DNA from 2 places in the Sporanaerobacter acetigenes DSM 13106 genome. Region 1 is predicted to be linked to the other one. Evidence: a T-box and tRNA genes for the amino acid it is inferred to sense, from the RefSeq annotation. Region 1 holds a T-box; the other holds one or more tRNA genes.
The links. A T-box is a leader RNA that pairs with one kind of tRNA and senses whether it is charged. The one in region 1 lies ahead of argS (arginine--tRNA ligase), so its partner is inferred to be a tRNA-Arg.

Region 1 (9,892 bases):
TAAAGCTTATAATAAAATAAATTTAAAAGAAGATAGTATGAAAAGACAATGTGTCCAAATAATCAATCCTCTTGGAGAGGACTATAGTGTCATGAGGACTACTCTTATACCAAATATGATGGAACTACTGTCTAGAAATTATAATTATGGTGTTGAAAGAGCTTTTGCTTTTGAAATTGGAAATATGTTTATACCTAAAGAAATTCCTGTGAAGAATTTACCTATAGAGAGAAAAACATTATGCATAGGAATGTATGGAGAGACTGATTATTTCTATTTGAAAGGTGTAGTTGAAATATTTTTAGAGAGACTAGGAGTAACTAAATGTAATTATTTGAGGGAAGAAAATCATCCTACATTCCATCCTGGAAGAACATCAAATATTATATATGAAAACAAAGTATTAGGAGTCATGGGTGAACTACATCCTGATGTATTAGAAAATTATGATATAGATGAACGAGTTTATATTGCAGAATTGGATTTTGAGGGTATAGTTGAAATTGCCAAATTAGAAAAGAAGTACAAACCATTGCCTAAGTATCCTGCTATTGTTAGAGATTTAGCTATTGTATTAGATGAAGATATTATGTTCAAAAATATTGAGGAAGTGATTTGGTCAAAAGGTGAGGGGCTTATAGAGAAAGTTGAATTGTTTGATGTGTATACTGGAGAACAAATACCAAAAGGCAAGAAGAGTGTAGCGTTTTCAATTACCTATAGATCTCACGAAAGAACTTTAAAAGATGAGGAAGTTTCTCAAATTCATCAAAATATAGTTCAAGAAATAGAGAAAACTTTTAAAGCTAATCTTAGAAGTTAAAGGGGTAGATAAAATCTACTCCTTTAATTTAGTGAAAAATAGAGGAAAAAGAAGATTTAGGTAGAATAATTATATATGATTAAATTAAGGGAGAGGGTAAGTTATGACAGAAAAGAAAAAAGTAAATGTAAATATAAATGGTCGTAACTTTACGGTTGTAGGTAGTGAGCCGGAGCAATATGTTAAAGGTATTGCTGCTTTTGTAGATGAAAAGATAAAAAATGTAGTTTCCAACAATGACAGATTGAACGATTCTATGGCGGCTATTCTTGCAGCGTTTAATATAGCAGATGAATATTATAGAACCTATGTTGAACTAGAAGAGCTAAAAAAAGAAGTAAAAGAACCCCTAGAGCAATATGAAAAATCTTCAGAGGGCTTAAATGTGGCAAATAAAAAAATTGAGGAACTAGAAAAAGAATGTAGCATATATAAAGATGAGTTGTTGGAATCAAAAAGAGCTCATGAAAGTACAGATAAATTGATAAAAAAATATGAGCAGGCATTAGATCTTAAGGAAGAAGAACTAAAAGAAAATCAGAGAACTATAAAAGAATTGCAAGATAAATTGTTTCAAAGTCAAATTGTATTGGTTGAAACCAAAAAAGAATTAGAAGAGCTTAAGAGGGAATTTGACAGTGATAAAAAAGTTTTCGATGGGGAGGAAGGTTAAATCTAGTGGTAAAAAATAATAGTTATGTGGAATTGTTATCTCCTGTAGGTAATATTGAAGCATTGTATGCCGCTGTTCAAAATGGCGCAGATGCAGTTTATTTAGGAGGAAAACTTTTTAATGCAAGACAGTATGCATCTAATTTTGGCATGGAAGATTTGAAAACAGCAGTTGAATATGCACATTTAAGGGGAGTAAGAGTTTATGTTACTGTAAATATTTTGTTTAGCGACAAAGAAATAGAAGAAGCAGTAGATTATATAAAATACCTATATGAAATAGATGTGGATGGGCTTATAGTCCAAGACCTTGGACTTAGTTATTTAATAAAAAATGTTTTTCCACAATTTGAGCTTCATGGTAGTACTCAAATGACTATTAACAATTTGCAGGGAGTACTGTTTTTAGAGCAAATGGGATTTAAGAGAGTTGTATTAGCTAGAGAATTGTCTATAAATGAAATTAAATATATAAAAGAAAGAAGCAATATAGAACTAGAAGGATTTATACATGGAGCTCTATGTGTTTGTTATTCTGGTCAATGCCTTATGAGCAGTATTATTGGGGGAAGAAGTGGAAATAGAGGTACTTGTGCTCAACCTTGTAGAATGCCATATACCCTTGTTGATATAGAAAATGAAAGGACTGTATTTGAGAAGTTAGAGGGAAAATATATTCTAAGTCCTAAGGATTTAAATACTATTGAAGATATAGACAAGATAGTAGATAGTGGTTTAAAATCCCTAAAAATTGAAGGAAGAATGAAAAAACCAGAATATGTTGCTCTAGTTGTTAGCAAATACAGAAAGGCATTAGATAGGGGAATAGATGAAATAACAAAAGAAGATAAAAAAGAATTATTGGAAATATTTAATAGAGGGTTTACTGGTGGATATATATTAGAAAATTTCGGAAGAGAATTTATTTCTTTAGACAGACCTAACAATAGAGGAGTTTATCTTGGAAAAGTTGTAAAAGTAGACCCCAAGTATATATATATAAATTTAGAAGACGATTTAAATATAGGAGATGGAATTGAATTTACAAAGGGTAAGAACGAATATGTAGGAATTATGTCAAATATATCAGGGGAAAAAGGCTCTACTATAAAAATTGACAATCTAAAAGGTATAAAAAATAACTCTTTAGTATATAAAACATCTAATAGAGAATTGTTAGAAAAAACAAGGGAGACTTTTGAGGAGAATCAAAATATAAAATACCCTATAAGTATGGATGTTTATATATATATAAATAAAAAGGCAGTTTTAATTATAAAAGATGAAAATTATACTATCAGTGTTGAAAGTGAAGAGCTAGTAGAAAAGGCGCAAAGGGTCTCTTTGATAGAAGAAAGAGTTCGAAATCAGTTAGAAAAACTGTCAGATGAACCTTATTATATTGATAATTTAAATATTTATCTTGAAGAAGGTTCTTTTTTACCTATAAGTAGCTTAAATAAATTGAGAAGACAGGGAATAGATTTATTAAATGAAAAAAGAAAAAATTTCAATCATAGAGCTAAAATAGATGAAAGCATACTGGAAGAAAGGGTGCAAGAATTTTTTAGATTTAAAAATGAAAGTAGAGATGATTTAAATAAAAAGTTGTCTGTTAAAGTGTCTAAAATAGAGCAGTTTGAAAAGCTTGATTTAAACAAATTGGATAGAATTTATTTGGGATTTGACGATGATTTGGAGAATTGTTTAAATGAAATAAAAAAGAGAGGAAAGGAAGCTTATATTTATACAGATAAAATCCTTAATGAAGACGAATTAAAAAAATTAAATGGCAAGTTAGAACAAATATATAAAGAAGTAGATGGCGTGTCTGTGTCTAATTTAGGGACTCTAAATCTTGTCAAAAATAATTTTGAATTAAATATTCATGGGGATATAGGATTAAATGTATACAATAGTATTACTGCTAGAGCATTAAACGAAAATAGAGTAAATAGTATCACGTTGTCTCCTGAACTTACTTTACAGCAAATAAAGGAAATTTGTAAAAAAGGTGAAAACATATATGAAACAATTGGTTATGGATATTTACCTCTAATGGTTACGAAACATTGTCCTATATCTTTAGCTAAAGGTTGCCAAAACAATAAAAACTGTAAATATTGTAAATATAGAACTGGATATGGACTAAAGGATAGATTAGGTAAAGTTTTTCCCATTGTTAGAAATGAAAGTATAACCACTATTTACAACAGTGTTCCTCTCATGGTTATAGAAGAATTAAATAACATATATGATAGTGGAGTAAATATGATAAGAATAGACTATACGTTTGAAGAAGATGATATTTATTCTATACAGGAAGCTTTTTATGAATATATACATGGAAATTTGAATGAAAGAGATTTAGAGATGTTTTTAGATTTTCATAGGAAAAATACAGGTTTGACTAGAGGACATTATTTTAGAGGAGTTTTATGATTCTTGTATTGAGGTGATAAAATGAACGACAAGACATTAAAAGTTTTAGAATATTATAAAATAATTGATAAATTAAAAGAAAAGACTGAATCTTCTTTAGGAAGGGAAATAGCAAAAGATCTTAAACCATCGACGGATATAGAAGAAATAGAACATATGCAAAGAGAAACTGACGAGGCATTGTCTCTTTTAATTAAAAGAGGTAGTCCTCCTCTATATGGCATAAAGGATATTAGAACAGAGGCTAAAAGAGCTGAAATAGGAGGGGTATTATCACCTGGTAGTTTACTTAAAATTTCTGACTCTTTACGAGTTTCACGAAGCCTTAAAAATCATATAAAAGAAACAAGTGAGGATAAAGATTCAAATTATCCTATAATAGAAGGACTTGTGAGTGAATTAAAACCTTTTAGAAATATTGAGGAAAATATAAATAATGCAATTATAAGTGAAGAGGAGATATCTGACAATGCTAGTCCTCAATTAAAAACTATAAGAAGACAAATAATAGCTAAGAATGATGCCATAAGAGATAAATTAAATTCAATAATAAATTCATCAAAGTATAAAAAGTATTTACAAGATGGTATTGTTACTATGAGGGAAGGAAGATATGTGGTGCCAGTAAAGCAGGAAAATAAATCAAATTTTCCTGGATTGGTACATGATCAATCTTCAAGTGGTGCTACATTGTTTATTGAGCCTATGGCTGTTGTAGAATTAAACAATGAATTGAAGGAACTAGAGATAAAAGAACAAAAAGAAATTGAAAGAATACTATCTGAATTGACAGCGCTAGTTGCTGAAGAATCTGAAAGTATAATTGAAAATCAAAAAATACTAGAGAAAATTGATTTTATATTTGCAAAGGGCAAGTTAGCTCTTGATATGGATGGAACTAAACCAATTCTTAATTCTGAAGGCTATATAGATATTAAAAAAGCTAGACATCCACTATTACAAGTAAAAAAGGTAGTACCAATTGATTTATATATAGGAAAGGATTTTAATACATTAGTCGTTACAGGGCCTAATACGGGAGGGAAGACTGTTACTTTAAAAACCGTAGGATTGTTGACCTTGATGTCTCAGGCAGGCCTTCATATACCAGCAGACTACAATTCAAGGGTAGCTGTTTTTGATCATGTATTTGCGGATATAGGTGATGAGCAGAGTATTGAGCAAAGTTTAAGTACTTTTTCTGCTCATATGACCAATATAGTTGAAATACTTGAAAATATAGATGAAAATAGTTTAGCACTATTTGATGAATTGGGAGCAGGAACGGATCCTACAGAAGGCGCAGCACTTGCCATGTCAATTCTAGACTATTTGCATGGGATAAATGCAAGAACTATAGCTACTACGCATTATAGTGAGTTAAAAGTATATGCATTGACTAAAGAGGGAATAGAAAATGCATCTGTAGAATTTGATGTAGAAACCTTGAGCCCTACCTATAGACTATTGATTGGTGTTCCAGGAAAATCTAATGCTTTTGAGATATCTAAACGCCTTGGACTCAACGATTATATAATTGATCATGCAAGAGAACTTATTTCAAAAGAAAATATACAATTTGAAGATGTACTTCAAGCTATAGAAAAAGATAGGCGAATAGTTGAGGAAAACAAAATTGAGACAGAAAAATTGCGAGAAGAAATTGAAAATCTAAAACAAGAATTGACTAGAGAAAAGGAGAAAACCTTCAATGCAAGAGAAGATATAATTAAGAAGGCAAAAGAAGAAGCAAGAAGTATAATTAGAAAGGCAAAAGAAGAATCAGATAGTATAGTTGATGAATTGAGAGATATTTCTATTGAAATAGAAAAAGAAAAAAATAAGAAAATTCAAGAAGCACAAGACAAATTGAAAGAAAATCTCAATGAAGTAGAAAGAGATTTATCAGATAATTTAATGAAAGTTAAAAACAATAAACCTCCTAAAAACTTAAAAGAGGGGGAAACAGTAGAAATATTATCATTAGGGCAATGTGGGACTGTACTTTCTCAAGCTGATGATGATGGGAATGTAAATGTTCAAGTAGGTATCATGAAAGTAAATGTTCATATATCTACTTTAAAGAGGGCTGAAGAAGAAAAATTAATAAAGTCACAAGTAAGTACTAAAAATATAATTAAGAATAAATCACAAAATGTAAAAAATGAATTGGATTTGAGAGGGGAAACTTTAGATGAAGCATTGCTAGATTTAGATAAATATTTAGATGATGCTTATTTAGCAAGATTGAAAGAAGTATTTATAATTCATGGAAAAGGTACAGGAGTTTTAAGAGAAGGAATAACTGGTCTTCTAAAAAGTCATAAACATGTAAAGTCTTATAGATTAGGTAAGTATGGTGAAGGAGGAAGTGGAGTTACAGTGGTGGAACTTAAATAAGTCCTTGAAATAATGATGATTGTATTGTATATTTATAATTAATAATTATATATAGATAAATTCTGTGAAAAGGATAGTAGAGTATATTGTTTTGTCAAAGCGAATTGGGGATGGTGAAAGCCCAGTACAAAGATATATTTGAAGAGAGCCTTGGAGAATAACATCTGAAAAATAGTAGGATGGTACGCAACTGCGTTAAAAGTCATGAGTGGGCAAATTGCCAACTAGAGTGGTAACACGGGATATACTCTCGTCTCTTTATTGAGATGAGAGTTTTTTTTCTAAAAAAATACTTAAGGAGGATGAATATGATAGATTTTAAAAATCAAGCAGTCAATTTAATGTCTCAAATAGATAGTAGTCTAGACATTGGTGAAATAGAGTCCTTGATTGAAATTCCACCATCTTATGATATGGGAGACTATGCTTTTCCATGTTTTAAATTAGCTAAAACTTTTAGAAAAGCACCAAATCTAATTGCAGAAGAAATTGCAAATAAAATTGGAGAAAATGAATATTTTGAAAGAATTGAAAATGTAGGTCCATATGTGAATTTTTTTGTTAATAAAGAAGTTCTTGCAAAGACAGTTCTTGATGATATAAAAAGCAAAAATGAAAGATATGGCTCTTCAACTCTTGGAGAAGGGAAAACTGTCATTGTTGAGTATTCTTCACCTAATATTGCTAAACCTTTTCATATTGGGCATATAAGAACGACTATAATAGGTCATTCACTATATAGAATATATAGTTTTTTGGGTTATAAAACTATAGCCATTAATCATTTAGGAGACTATGGGACCCAATTTGGTAAATTAATTGTAGCTTATAAGAATTGGGGAGATAGGAGCGTTATAGAAAAAGATCCTATAAATGAACTTTTAAAATTATATGTTAAATTCCATGAAGAAGCAGAAAAAAATGATAATTTAAATGATGAAGCTAGGAGCTGGTTTAAAAAGCTTGAAGATGGAAATGAAGAAGCTTTAAAATTATGGCATTGGATGAGAGAGATAAGCTTAAAAGAATTTAACAAAGTTTATGATTTGCTAGGCATAAAATTTGACTATTTTACTGGAGAAAGTTTTTATTCAGATAAAATGCCAAGAGTAATTGAAGAGTTAGAAGAAAAAAATCTATTAGTAAAATCAGAAGGTGCTGAAATAGTAGATTTAGAAAGCTATAATATGCCACCTGCTCTAATCAAAAAAAGCGATGGTTCCACTCTTTACATTACAAGGGATATAGCAGCAGCTATCTATAGAAAGGAAAATTTTGATTTTTATAAAAATATTTATGTGGTCGGTTCGGAACAAATACTTCACTTTAAACAATGGAAAAAAGTTATAGAATTAATGGGATATGATTGGGCAGAAGATTGCATTCATGTACCTTTTGGAATGGTTAGTCTTGAAGAAGGAACTATGTCTACTAGAAAAGGAAAGGTAGTATTTTTAGAAGATGTTCTTAAAAAAGCGGTTGAAAAAACTCGAGATATTATAGATGAAAGAAATCCAGATTTAGATGATAAAGAAGCAGTAGCAAAACAAGTAGGAATTGGAGCTATTGTGTTTCAAGAATTGTTTAACAGTAGAATAAAAGACTATATATTTTCTTGGGATAAGACTTTGAGTTTTGAAGGAGAAACAGGACCATATGTGCAATATGCTCATGCAAGAGCAAGTAGCCTTTTAGGGAAAAGTAATTTTTCTATAGAAGATGAAGTGGACTATTCATTGTTGAATACTGAAGAGGAAATGAATATTATAAGGCTTTTATATGGTTTTCCAAATGTTATAATAGATAGTGCAGAAAAAAATGAACCTTCCTTTGTTACTCGTCAAATAGTAGAAATAGCTAAGGCATTTAATAGGTTTTATCACAATTGTCCAATACTTACAGAGGAGGAAGATTTGAAAACAGCTAGATTGCATTTAGTTTATGCTACAAAAGTTGTTTTAAAAACAGGACTTTCATTGTTGGGTATAGAAGCTCCTGAAAAAATGTAGAGGAGAATATTCATGAATGAAGAAGTTGTCAAAAATTTTCTTTTAAGTGCATTTAGTTTGATTGATAATGAAGAGAAAAGATATATTAGTGAAGTAACTATTATTACAATAAAATCTCTATTACCTCAAGAAAATGAAATAGGCAATAGAATTAATTATGATAGATTAGAAAAAGAAATGGAACTTTGGTATTATTATAGACAAGGTGACAATACTTCACTATTGAATTCAATATATTTAAATAATGCTGATGTTTATTGGAATGAATTTGATGATAGTATCTATATAAGATTAACTCCAATTGTTTTTTCAAACAACAATTGGGATATTATAAGAGAAGAAATACTTAAATATATTTTATTTACGACAGGAAATATATCTACTATATTGGAAGGGCTAATGGTTTCCAAGATTCTATTTTTGATAATGAATAACAATGAAGAAATGGTTGATGAGTTAAAATGTGAAATAATAAATTTTTCTCAAAGTGAATTTTTAGAGAAATTTTCTCAATATTTTAGAGTGCCAGTTGAAAAATATCCTAAAAAATTTTCTATAGAATTTGAAAGAAAAAGAATAGCTTTAATAAATATTTTAAATGGAATGGGTTCTAATGAATTTAGTACTTTGCGAGAATCTTTGAGAACTGCACAAAACAATATTCAAGCAAACAATATTCAAGCTGAGTATAGTATCTTTGCTAAGGCACTATACTCAATCAAAAACCCCATATCCAATAAAAAAGATATAAGAATTTATGAAAATTTTTGTGATTATTTATGCAAGTTAAATAAAGGTAGAATAGAGCCAAGTTTATTGGCTATTGACAAATATTATTTGCCAAATATATTTTCGTTTAAAGAAGGAGAAGAATTTTATCATTCACTATTAAGCAAATGCAAAGTATTAAAAAAAGAAGAGACAAAGGTTGTTCTTAAGACAAAATCAGGTATATATGAATTTAAAAGATAGGGTCCTCAAGATTTAGAGGGCCTATCTTTGTAAGTATTCTAAAAATTCATCCTCACTACTATCTGCAAGTAAGCTTAACTCTTTTATAATACTATTTTTTAAATTCATAAAAGCCTCAATATTAGTGTTTTTTCCTGTATATTCAAGAGCTTCAAGGATCATTAGCATATCTTTTTTTGACATTTCAGCAATAGAAATTTTTTCAAATTCGTGCATATACTTACCCCTTCCTACAAATATTTAATTATATATTCTATAAAAAAGTATAAAAACCTTCTTAAAAACAAAAAATTCTACAAAAAATATGTTTTATAGCTAGACAGATTTTATAAAATCTAACTTATATTTATTATGCTATAATGGATATGAATAATTTAAAAAGGAAGGATATATTATGAATACAATAATATCTACTTTAAACTCAAAATTTATACACTCATCCCTTTCAATAAGATATTTAAAAAGTTTTTGCCATGATATACCCAATATGTATATTCGAGAGTTTACTATAAATCAAAATACAGATTTTATAACTGGAGAAATATACAAAGAAAATCCAGATATAGTTGCGTTT
Region 2 (9,892 bases), on a different contig from region 1:
TATAGCTCCTATTATAGGAAGCCTTAACTGACCTCCATGAGTATGTCCTGCAAGAATCAAATCTTCCAACCCTGCAGAATATGATATAGGTCTATTTGGCGAATGCGAAAGCAATATGGTATAATTTTTTTCATCTATTCCTTCTAATGCCTTGTTGTAGTTAGCCCTATCTATATAAAAATTTACTCCACATATGTTTATTTCAGTATTCTTTATATAAGTCATAGTATTTTCATTTTCTAATACAAAAACACCAGCACCCTTCAACCTTTCAACAAATTCTCTACCTCTATTATTTCTTATCTCATGATTTCCCCAGACAAAATATATTTTATCAGTTATACTCCTTAAGTCTTTTATCATATCTATTGAACAATCAAAGTCTTTGGTCTTTGCATCTATTATATCTCCTGTAAGTACTATAATATCTGGATTTATGCCTTCAACTTTCTTTATGAGCGTTCCTTTGTTTATTCGTTTATTATTGTGAAAATCTGAAATCTGCACTATTTTTATATCATCTTTTATTTTTTCACTATTTAGTTCTACCTGATTTACTTTAAAAAAACTAATTTGTATATAAATATATGCAACTAATATTACCAATAAAGAAATAAATATAAAAAGTTTTATTTTCATCCCACATTTTTCCTCCTGATTTAGCAACGTAAAAAGCGAGCAAAAATTCCTATATTAATATTCATTATATCAAATATCCAACACCTTAGGTAACAAAAAATATTTATTGAAATTCCATGTTAAATGTGTGCTATATTTGAATATGTTGACAAATTTATTATTTCATGTTAAGATAAATTTAAATTCAGCATGAAGCTGATTTAGTTGATGAACAACTAAAGTTTCCTATTCAGAGATTAAAATAAAATATTCATTAAGTATATCATGAAGGTATAAATTTTTCTGTAGAAAATTTATACCTTTTTTTACTTTTATAATCTCTGAATAGTCATTATTTATAATATTTATTTTAAAAGGGGGATTTAGTATGGCTTGTTTTCTAGTTCCTGCAGCTGAAGCTGCTATAGTTACTGTAGTTGCACAGGTGAACAAATCCAAAGAAAAAAACAAAGGAGAGCTTAATATCAACACCAATGGTGTAGCAACCGCTCCTGAAACAAAAATCAGTTTTTCTACTAAACTAATGTGGTTAGCTCGTCTTTTGTGGGGTGGCGCTTTCCTTTTGGCATATGAACATATCTGGCATGGTGAAGTTGTACCATGGTTCCCATTCTTGACTGCAGCAAGCAATCCTGCAGATACTGCTGAGATGTTGTCGGAAATGAGAACAGTTGGTGTTTCAATGGCCATTCTTGTCACATTAGTCTGGGCAATAGTTGTTTTAGTTACAAATTCCATGACTAAGAAAGTTTTAAAAACTAAATCTACTGCTGCATAGGGGGGAATTTCTGATATGACATTACTTACTACTGTTTTTGCGGCAATTATCTGTACAATTATTTGGTACAAAAAAGCACCTAATGATGATATGAAAATCAACGTTCTTTGCTATATGTACTGGGGTGCTTCCTTAATGTGGTTCGTTGATTCAATTTTTGAATATGCCGAATTACATGAAAAATTTTTTAGACCTGCAATCGAAGATATGATTAATGATTTCTATCTTGGTCTTTCCGTAATAGCTCTAGGGTTAATTGTGTGGCTTATAATTCTTCTTGTAAAAGATCCTCGTGGTGCCGTAAAAGCATCATTATCCAAAAAAAACAATAATTAATAAACTAATAACGGTTCTACTGAAAAACAGTAAAACCGTTATTAGTTTATTAGAACATAAAAAAACCATAAACAAACTTTTTTGGTTTGTCTATGGAAAATTTGGTGCGGGAGAGAGGACTTGAACCCCCACGTCAATGACACTAGATCCTAAGTCTAGCGCGTCTGCCAATTCCGCCACTCCCGCAAGTGGTGACCCATCGGCGACTCGAACGCCGGACACCCTGATTAAAAGTCAGGTGCTCTACCGCCTGAGCTAATGGGTCATGTTTTTTAAGTTTATCGCAGTATCTGTTTTGTTACTTTGATGACAATTAGTGGTTCGGACTAAGCGATTCACACAAAATCGAAACACACGATTTTGGTTCTCTGCTTATACCGCCTGAGCTAATGGGTCACGTTTTTTAAATGGGGTGGATAGTGGGATTCGAACCCACGACCTCCAGAGCCACAATCTGGCGCCCTAACCAACTAGGCCATATCCACCATGTCTAGTGTTGGTGCACCTAGGAGGATTCGAACCCCCGGCACACGGATTAGAAGTCCGTTGCTCTATCCAACTGAGCTATAGGTGCTCGTATATTGGAGCGGGTGAAGGGAATCGAACCCTCGCTGCTGGCTTGGGAAGCCAGTGCTCTACCACTGAGCTACACCCGCAAAATCTTAGGCTTGCTACTAGGTATTTATTCAGTGCCTTTTAGCAACTGTACCACTAAGCAATGTACACAAAATCGAAATGCACGATTTTGGTCCCCTGCTTATACCACTGAGCTACACCCGCACTGCTCAAAATGTTTTGCTCCCAAGCTTTTCCGCTAACAATTTTAAATTATAGCAGATAAAAAACAGCTTGTCAATATATAAAAATCATATTTCTATTATTTTTGGTATTATTCTTTCTTGTATTTCTAAAATGCCAAAACTTTTTTTAGACATATCCCTTGGAATAGTTGGACTTCCAGGATTCATGAAGAGTATCCCACCATATTCTTCAATAGTAGGAGTGTGGGTATGTCCAAAAAGAACTACATCTGCTCCTTCTTCTTTAGCTTTGTAAGAAAGGCTAAATAAATCATATTTTACATTGTATTTATTGCCATGAGTTAAAAATATTTTCTTTCCGTTGATATTTAATATTTCCTCCTCATTGACCCCTTTACATCCAAAATCACAATTTCCTTTTACTCTTATAGTATCTATATTCATTTGTCTTTCTATTTCAAAAGAATCATCTACATAATCGCCTAAATGTATTATGAGATCTGGCTTTCCCAATGCCTTCGCAAATTGTATAAACTTATCTGTCTTTCCATGAGTATCACTCACTACAAATATCTTCACCATTAGTCTCCCCTATAATATTCTTTAGTTCTTTTTTTAATTCTTCCAAGGCCTTAGCTCTATGGCTTATTTTGTTTTTTACTTCTTCTCCCAGTTCTGCAAAAGTCTTGTCATACCCATCTACTATAAACAATGGATCGTATCCAAAACCACTATCTCCTTTAAATTCAAACCCTATCTTTCCTTTGCACTCTCCATATACAGTTTTTACTTGTTTATCTTCTGTGACTATGGCAATAACTGTTTTGAAAGTTGCAGTACGCTCTTCTAAGGCTATACCTTCCAATTTTCTTAAAAGCTTTTTATTGTTTTCTTCATAGCTAGCATTTTCTCCTGAATATCTTGAGGAATAAATCCCAGGTTCTCCGCCTAGTTCATCTACAAATAGGCCTGTATCATCAGCAATAACTATTCCATCTACTTTTTGTGAAATAGCCACTGCCTTTTTTATTGCATTTTCTTCTAATGTAGTTCCATCTTCTTCAACATCAATGTCTCCAAAACCCAAATCTTTTTTAGAGCATATATTTACAGGCAATTCTTTTAAGATATCCTTTATTTCTTCTACTTTATGAATATTTCCAGTGGAAAGAATTATATTCTTATTCATTTTGGTTTTCCCCTTCCATATTGTTAGACTTTTTTCCTACAAGTTCTCCTATTTCTCCTAATGCCTTTTTTTGCATTGATATAATTTCTCTATTACCTTTTGTTGCCAATGAGATTAGAGTATTCAATTCTTCCATTGAAAAAGTATTTTCTTCTCCTGTTCCTTGAATTTCAACAAATCTATTATTATCTGTCATGACTATATTCATGTCTACATCTGCCCTAAAATCTTCTTCATAACATAAGTCTAGCACTGGAACTCCTTTAACTATGCCTACACTTACAGCAGAAATAAAATTTTTAACTGGAATATATGGAATTTCACTTTGCTTGTAAAGTGTATAAAACGCATCTACAAGTGCTACAAAAGCACCCGTAATAGATGCAGTTCTTGTTCCACCATCGGCTTGAATTACATCACAATCTATCCAAATGGTTTTTTCTCCTATAACTTTTAAATCCACTACACTCCTCAAGGCCCTTCCTATAAGTCTTTGTATTTCTTGAGATCTTCCCTCTACTTTTCCTCTAGAAGAATCTCTTACCTTTCTTGTAATAGTTGAACCTGGTATCATAGAATATTCTGCTGTTATCCAGCCTGTATTTGTACCCTTTAGAAAAGGAGGAATCCTGTCATCTATCATTGCAGTACATATAACCTTGGTTTCTCCCATCTCCATAAGAACCGACCCTTGTGGGTGCTTTAAAAAATTTCTAGTTATATTTATTTCTCTCAATTGATCATGTTGTCTTTTGTCTATTCTATCCATCAAAACATCTCCTATATTTAATGTTCATTATTTATGATAGCAAAAAAACAGTCTTTTTTCCACATATAATGAAATTTTACTCACAAAATAAGCTGCCCCATTTGGCAGCTTAATATTCATTTGCAAAAGCAGGTATTGTTTCATTGTAATCAACTTGTATTCCTGCTTCTTCTAATGTTTTACCTTCAACTAACAATTCAACTTTTTCTATCTTTTCAAATTCACTTAGTGTAAGTCCTATGCTCTTAGATATTTCATCAAATATATATTTTTCGTTTATTGAATCTATAGAATTAAAAGATAAATCTACATAAGCTATTCCATCCCTTATTTCTATGCCCTCTAAAGTTACTCCTTGCGGAACACTAGAATAAAGACTTGCCTCAGCTGGAGGACCTTTAAACAGCTCTTCCAATGCTGTAAAAACATTTGGCATTGGTGCAAGAGTCGGAATAGTCACAGGTATAAAATACTCAAATTCTTCATTTCCACTACCCTTAAAGTATACCACAACTTTCGACCTATATTCTTCTGAATTTTTCACAAGATTTATATCTTCTCTCCTCATTGGTCCATTTACCTGTATTCCATATTTAAAAACAGGTGCAGAATTTCCTTCTATCAAAATTTGTACTTCTTTTATAGCAGGAAATTCTGTCAGAGTATATACTACACCTTTAATTAGATTTTCTTCATCTTTTTCTGATTCGTAATTTAAAATTTCTTTTGAAAAATCAACTTTACAAACTCCTGTTTCTCCATCAATAGTCATTCCCCTTATCTCAGTACCTGCAGGTATTATGGGAACAAGTCCCGTTTGATTTAAACTTTCCCTCAAAGAAGGGCTATCAATCATGTTTTTAAGAGCTAATTTTGCAATACCCTCTTCCCAAGGAATTTTCTTCATCACAGGAACTAGAAAACCTTCAGCATTTTTAAAATAAAGCACGGTTTCTCTTAAACCTTCATCTTTTGTCATATCGTATTCTTCACTGTCACTTCTGATTATTTCTATATCATCATCTTTTGAAAAAAGTCCTTTAAATCCACCTTTTCCATTGCAAGCACTTATATTAATTCCAATAGCCAAAATAAGTACAATAAGTAAAATTTTCTTTATATTTTCCATCTCCCCCACCCTCCTTAGCTTTTCTAATACATTATATTAGACGGCAGAGGATACTATGATTATTTCTTTTTTATTGGAACAAAATAACCACCACTAATAGGTTTTGTACTATTTACAGTGATAAATGCTTCTTCATCATGTTCATATACTATTTTCTTCAAACTATCTAAATCTTTCCTGTTTAATGCAATATTTAAAATTTGTCGTGTTCCTTCTTTTCCATAACCTTCAACTACTGTAATTCCAAATCCTTCTTCTCTCAATTTGTTTAAAAGTTCTTCATTTTGAGTACCTTTAAGTATTACTTGAGCAAATAAATTTCCCAGTGCAATCTTTCCTTCTATAGTTATCCCTACAAAGTTTCCACAAGCAAAGCCCAATGCATAAGCAAGTAAATTCCCCGGGTCACTTAATCCATTGACAACCTTTCCAAGAGCCATTACATATATAATTATTTCAAAAAAACCTATAATAGCAGCTTGAACTCTCCTTCCCTGTACTACCATCAAAGTTCTAAAAGTAGACATGGATACATCAGCAATTCTAGCAAAAAATATTAATAGATATCCTGAAAATGTTCCCATTTTTCAACCTCCATTAGTTTATATATTTAAACAAGCGGAGAATTCTCCGCTTGTTTAGTATTCAGCAAAATATCTTTCTATACCTTTTATTATACCATCTACAACCTTATCTTGAAAAGCACTGTCAGTAATAAGTTTTTCATCCTCTAAATTACTTATAAATCCAACTTCAATCAATGCAGCTGGCATATTAGAAGTCCTAAGTACTGCTAATTTTGGCCTTTCCACCATTCTTTTATCTTTAAGCCCTGTAGATTTGAGTACTTCTTCATGTATCATTTTTGCTAATTGGTAGCTGCTTCCATCTCCTTCTTCTTTGCTAGGATGATATAAAGTTTGCAACCCTGAAATACTTTTATCATTGTGAGCATTAGAATGAATACTCACAAATATATCTGCATTTATCTTATTTGCAATATCTGTTCTCTCATATAGTCCTAAGTAAGTATCATCATATCTTGTCATTTCAGTATTATATCCCAATTCTCTCAATCTCTCGTTTAATTTATTTGCAATACTTATGGTTACATTTTTTTCATAATAGCCATTCTGTGAAATTGCTCCCGAATCTTTCCCCCCATGACCTGGGTCTATAACTATAAGCCTTTCTTTAGGTTCAATTTGAGTATCTCTTGAAAACTTTATCTTTATTTCACTATCTACTTCTTTTGAAAGTACAGCATATTCTATGCTCTTTTTAAAATAAATTTCCACTTTATTATTTCCAGAGTTGTCACTTATAACTATTCTGTCTACAAAATTATCATTCACATTTATTGTACCACTGGTTAAGTTTACATTTTCTCTTGGTACATTTATTTCCATAACTCTCTTGAAAGTATCATAATCTATAGTATATCCAGTTTCATTTTTGGCCATGATAAAAAATATCTTTTCATTGCCATTGTTTTCATATTTAAGCCCTTCCCAAGAATTTTTATCTGGCATTATGATTATTTTATTTCCATCACTTGATATTTTTACATTGGATGTATTTATTCCATCTTGAATATCAAACACTACTCTAACCACTTTGTCATCGGGTTTGTAAAGACTATCAGGTGAAAATTGTGAAACTCTCACGTTTTTTATAATTCCCAGTTGATAGTTATAGTTTATCTGATTTTCCAAGTCTACCGTGGAATCTAAAAGATCTAGTACAATTCTATTGGGATTGCTAAGTTTCAATGTATTGGTTCTAGGCTTAAAACTATTATATATGACAATTGCTTCTTGCCCATTTATGGTCTCCATTTTTACATTTTCTACTTTATTTAATTTGGTAAATCCAATTTCAATAGTCTTTCCATCATTGGTAGGAACAATTTTATATTCTGCATTTTCATTTAAATTTATAACTATTCTTGTAATACTTGGATTTGTGGAAAATTGAGAAGCACTAATTTTGTCTACATAAGCTTTCCCTACAGAAATGTTAACTATTCCATCTTCATCAGCCTTTGAACCATCTTTTAAATTTAATTTAGTATCTGGAATATCTACAACTATTCTTGAAGGATTGGTTAAATCTGTAGCCTGATATTTAAAAGAACTTGAAGCTGATATTTTTATATTTGAATTAGAATCTACTACGATGCTATTTATCTCAGTTTCTTTTATCTCTTTATCTATATCTTTATTTTTCTCTATATATGCTATTCTCTTTTCATTATCCCATTTGACATTATGTCCTAAAGTTTCTGATACAAATCTTAAAGGTATCATAGTTCTAGAATAGTTTGCATTGGAAGTGTTCACAAGTTTGGGAGAAGGAACTCCATTGGGCAATTTTTGTTTTTGCCCATTTATGTATACATAGGAACTATTTATCCCAAGTACTATTTGCTTTTTACTATCATTTATAGTTACGGTTTTGCTTTTCCCATTCCAATTGACCTCTGAACCCAAACTTTCAGCAACAAATCTTATAGGCACCATTGTATAATCTTTATAGATAAATGGTGGAACATCCGAAGTGATAGCTTGTCCGTCTACAAGTACTGGCACTGTGGAAACACTTTGTTTCTTTCCATCAATAGTGACAGTTGTATAGCTGTAATTTTTAGCTGCAATACTAAAAGAATTAAACAACAATAAAACGATTAAAAGTGATAAGATGCTTCCCCATTTTTTCATAAATATTGCCCCTTTCTAAAGCCTTTCTTCTTTATAATCTTAAATAATTTATATCATTAGTGCATTTACTATGTCAATCAAATAAGCCATTTGTAATCATAATGTAACATAATTTATATGTGAACAGGGCAAAATACTCTTTACAAAATACATTGAGGAGGTACATTTCAAATGCTTATCAACTGTAGTGAAAACTGCATCTATCAAAATGAAGGAATCTGTACTCTCAAACATGTAACTAATTCTTCAGGAACTCCATCAGAAGACTGTCCTTATTTTAGAGAAAAAGTGAAAAAAGTGCGACAAGAAGAATTGCCAGATGTATATAAAAACAGATAACCATTTTAAATTAAATTTTTAGTTATTATGCCCTACATTGATATGCTTTTGTAATCATATGACACGTTTTAAAAATGAGAAGATTGGAGGTGTTTCTTATCTGTCAACCTCCTCATTTTTCTTTTAGTAATAGTATATTTAGTACTTTTTCATATTATGAGCTAAAATAATCATTTAAGAACTATTTACATTATTCCTTTTTTATGCTAATATTGTATTATAATATATCTAATGCTAGTTATTTATTTAAATATTCTAATTTTCCAAAGTATCTATCATACTCCATAACATATAAATAAATTTTAAATATATATATCAAAAAACTTCAAAGGAGGTGAAACTTATGGATAAAATTAAATTTTTCAACTACAAATCTAGTTCAAACCATAAACTAATTCCTCTATGTATGGAAGGAGAAATAAAAATTCATCGTGGTAATTAATTAAGCTTACTATATTTGTGTCAATATTATAATGTATAACAAAGCAGAGATTAATCTCTGCTTTGTTATACATTATAATAAACGCTTTATTGGTGAATATGTGCCATAATTTACTTTTGCATATAAAGTTTCAGCTTAAAATTTTATATGAATGGAGGCAAAAAAATGTATCCTTTTGTTTTAAAAAATAGCATTTTACATTATTTTGATGATCATGGAATTTTACTTACAAACATAGGAAACTATAAACTAAATGATGTTGAAGTGTATATCATAGAAAATTTCGATGGAACTAAATCTATTGAAGAAATCACTAATAAAATTGCAGATGAATTAAATACTACTGATAAAATTAAAGTTAAAAATATCATTATGGAATTTATTTGCAATAAACCAAATTTTATATTTTTGAACAAATTACCAAATCCCGTCTATTTTAAAAAAACTGGAGTTAAACATGCAAAAGTACCAATTGATGTTACAATAAGTCTTACAAATAAATGTAATCTCAAATGTATTCATTGCTTTAAAAATTGTTCTAACAAAAATGACAAATTTATTTCATATGATATGTTAATTGATACACTAAAATTTCTCAATAATAAGTCTAATAATATTCAAATTACTGGTGGAGAACCTATGCTCCACGATAATTTTTTTGACATTCTAAAATATTGCATTTATAACTTTAAAACCACAATAACTACTTCTGGAACATTGATTAATTCTAAAAATGTTCATAATTTCAAAGGGATAAATAATGTACAACTTTCTCTATATTCTTATGATA

Region 2: it encodes a tRNA-Arg, which carries the amino acid that the T-box ahead of argS (arginine--tRNA ligase) is inferred to sense. The anticodon was not compared.

What each region holds. Positions count from the first base shown of each region.
Region 1 is NZ_FQXR01000005.1:304,813-314,704, forward strand. It holds gene pheT (phenylalanine--tRNA ligase subunit beta) at 1-823, shown strand, start outside; gene BUA21_RS07035 (cell division protein ZapA) at 927-1,496, shown strand; gene BUA21_RS07040 (DUF3656 domain-containing U32 family peptidase) at 1,502-3,937, shown strand; gene BUA21_RS07045 (endonuclease MutS2) at 3,959-6,337, shown strand; T-box leader at 6,393-6,598, shown strand; gene argS (arginine--tRNA ligase) at 6,646-8,346, shown strand; gene BUA21_RS07055 (hypothetical protein) at 8,359-9,318, shown strand; gene BUA21_RS07060 (hypothetical protein) at 9,340-9,534, opposite strand; gene BUA21_RS07065 (B12-binding domain-containing radical SAM protein) at 9,713-9,892, shown strand, end outside.
Region 2 is NZ_FQXR01000002.1:27,074-36,965, forward strand. It holds gene BUA21_RS00165 (metallophosphoesterase) at 1-639, opposite strand, end outside; gene BUA21_RS00170 (hypothetical protein) at 1,007-1,417, shown strand; gene BUA21_RS00175 (hypothetical protein) at 1,433-1,753, shown strand; tRNA gene BUA21_RS00180 (tRNA-Leu) at 1,856-1,939, opposite strand; tRNA gene BUA21_RS00185 (tRNA-Lys) at 1,943-2,018, opposite strand; tRNA gene BUA21_RS00190 (tRNA-His) at 2,162-2,238, opposite strand; tRNA gene BUA21_RS00195 (tRNA-Arg) at 2,251-2,327, opposite strand; tRNA gene BUA21_RS00200 (tRNA-Gly) at 2,336-2,409, opposite strand; gene BUA21_RS00205 (metallophosphoesterase) at 2,620-3,096, opposite strand; gene BUA21_RS00210 (XTP/dITP diphosphatase) at 3,071-3,703, opposite strand; gene rph (ribonuclease PH) at 3,696-4,472, opposite strand; gene BUA21_RS00220 (GerMN domain-containing protein) at 4,582-5,601, opposite strand; gene BUA21_RS00225 (DUF2179 domain-containing protein) at 5,661-6,185, opposite strand; gene BUA21_RS00230 (N-acetylmuramoyl-L-alanine amidase family protein) at 6,240-8,321, opposite strand; gene BUA21_RS14505 (hydroxymyristoyl-ACP dehydratase) at 8,493-8,660, shown strand; gene BUA21_RS00235 (radical SAM protein) at 9,268-9,892, shown strand, end outside.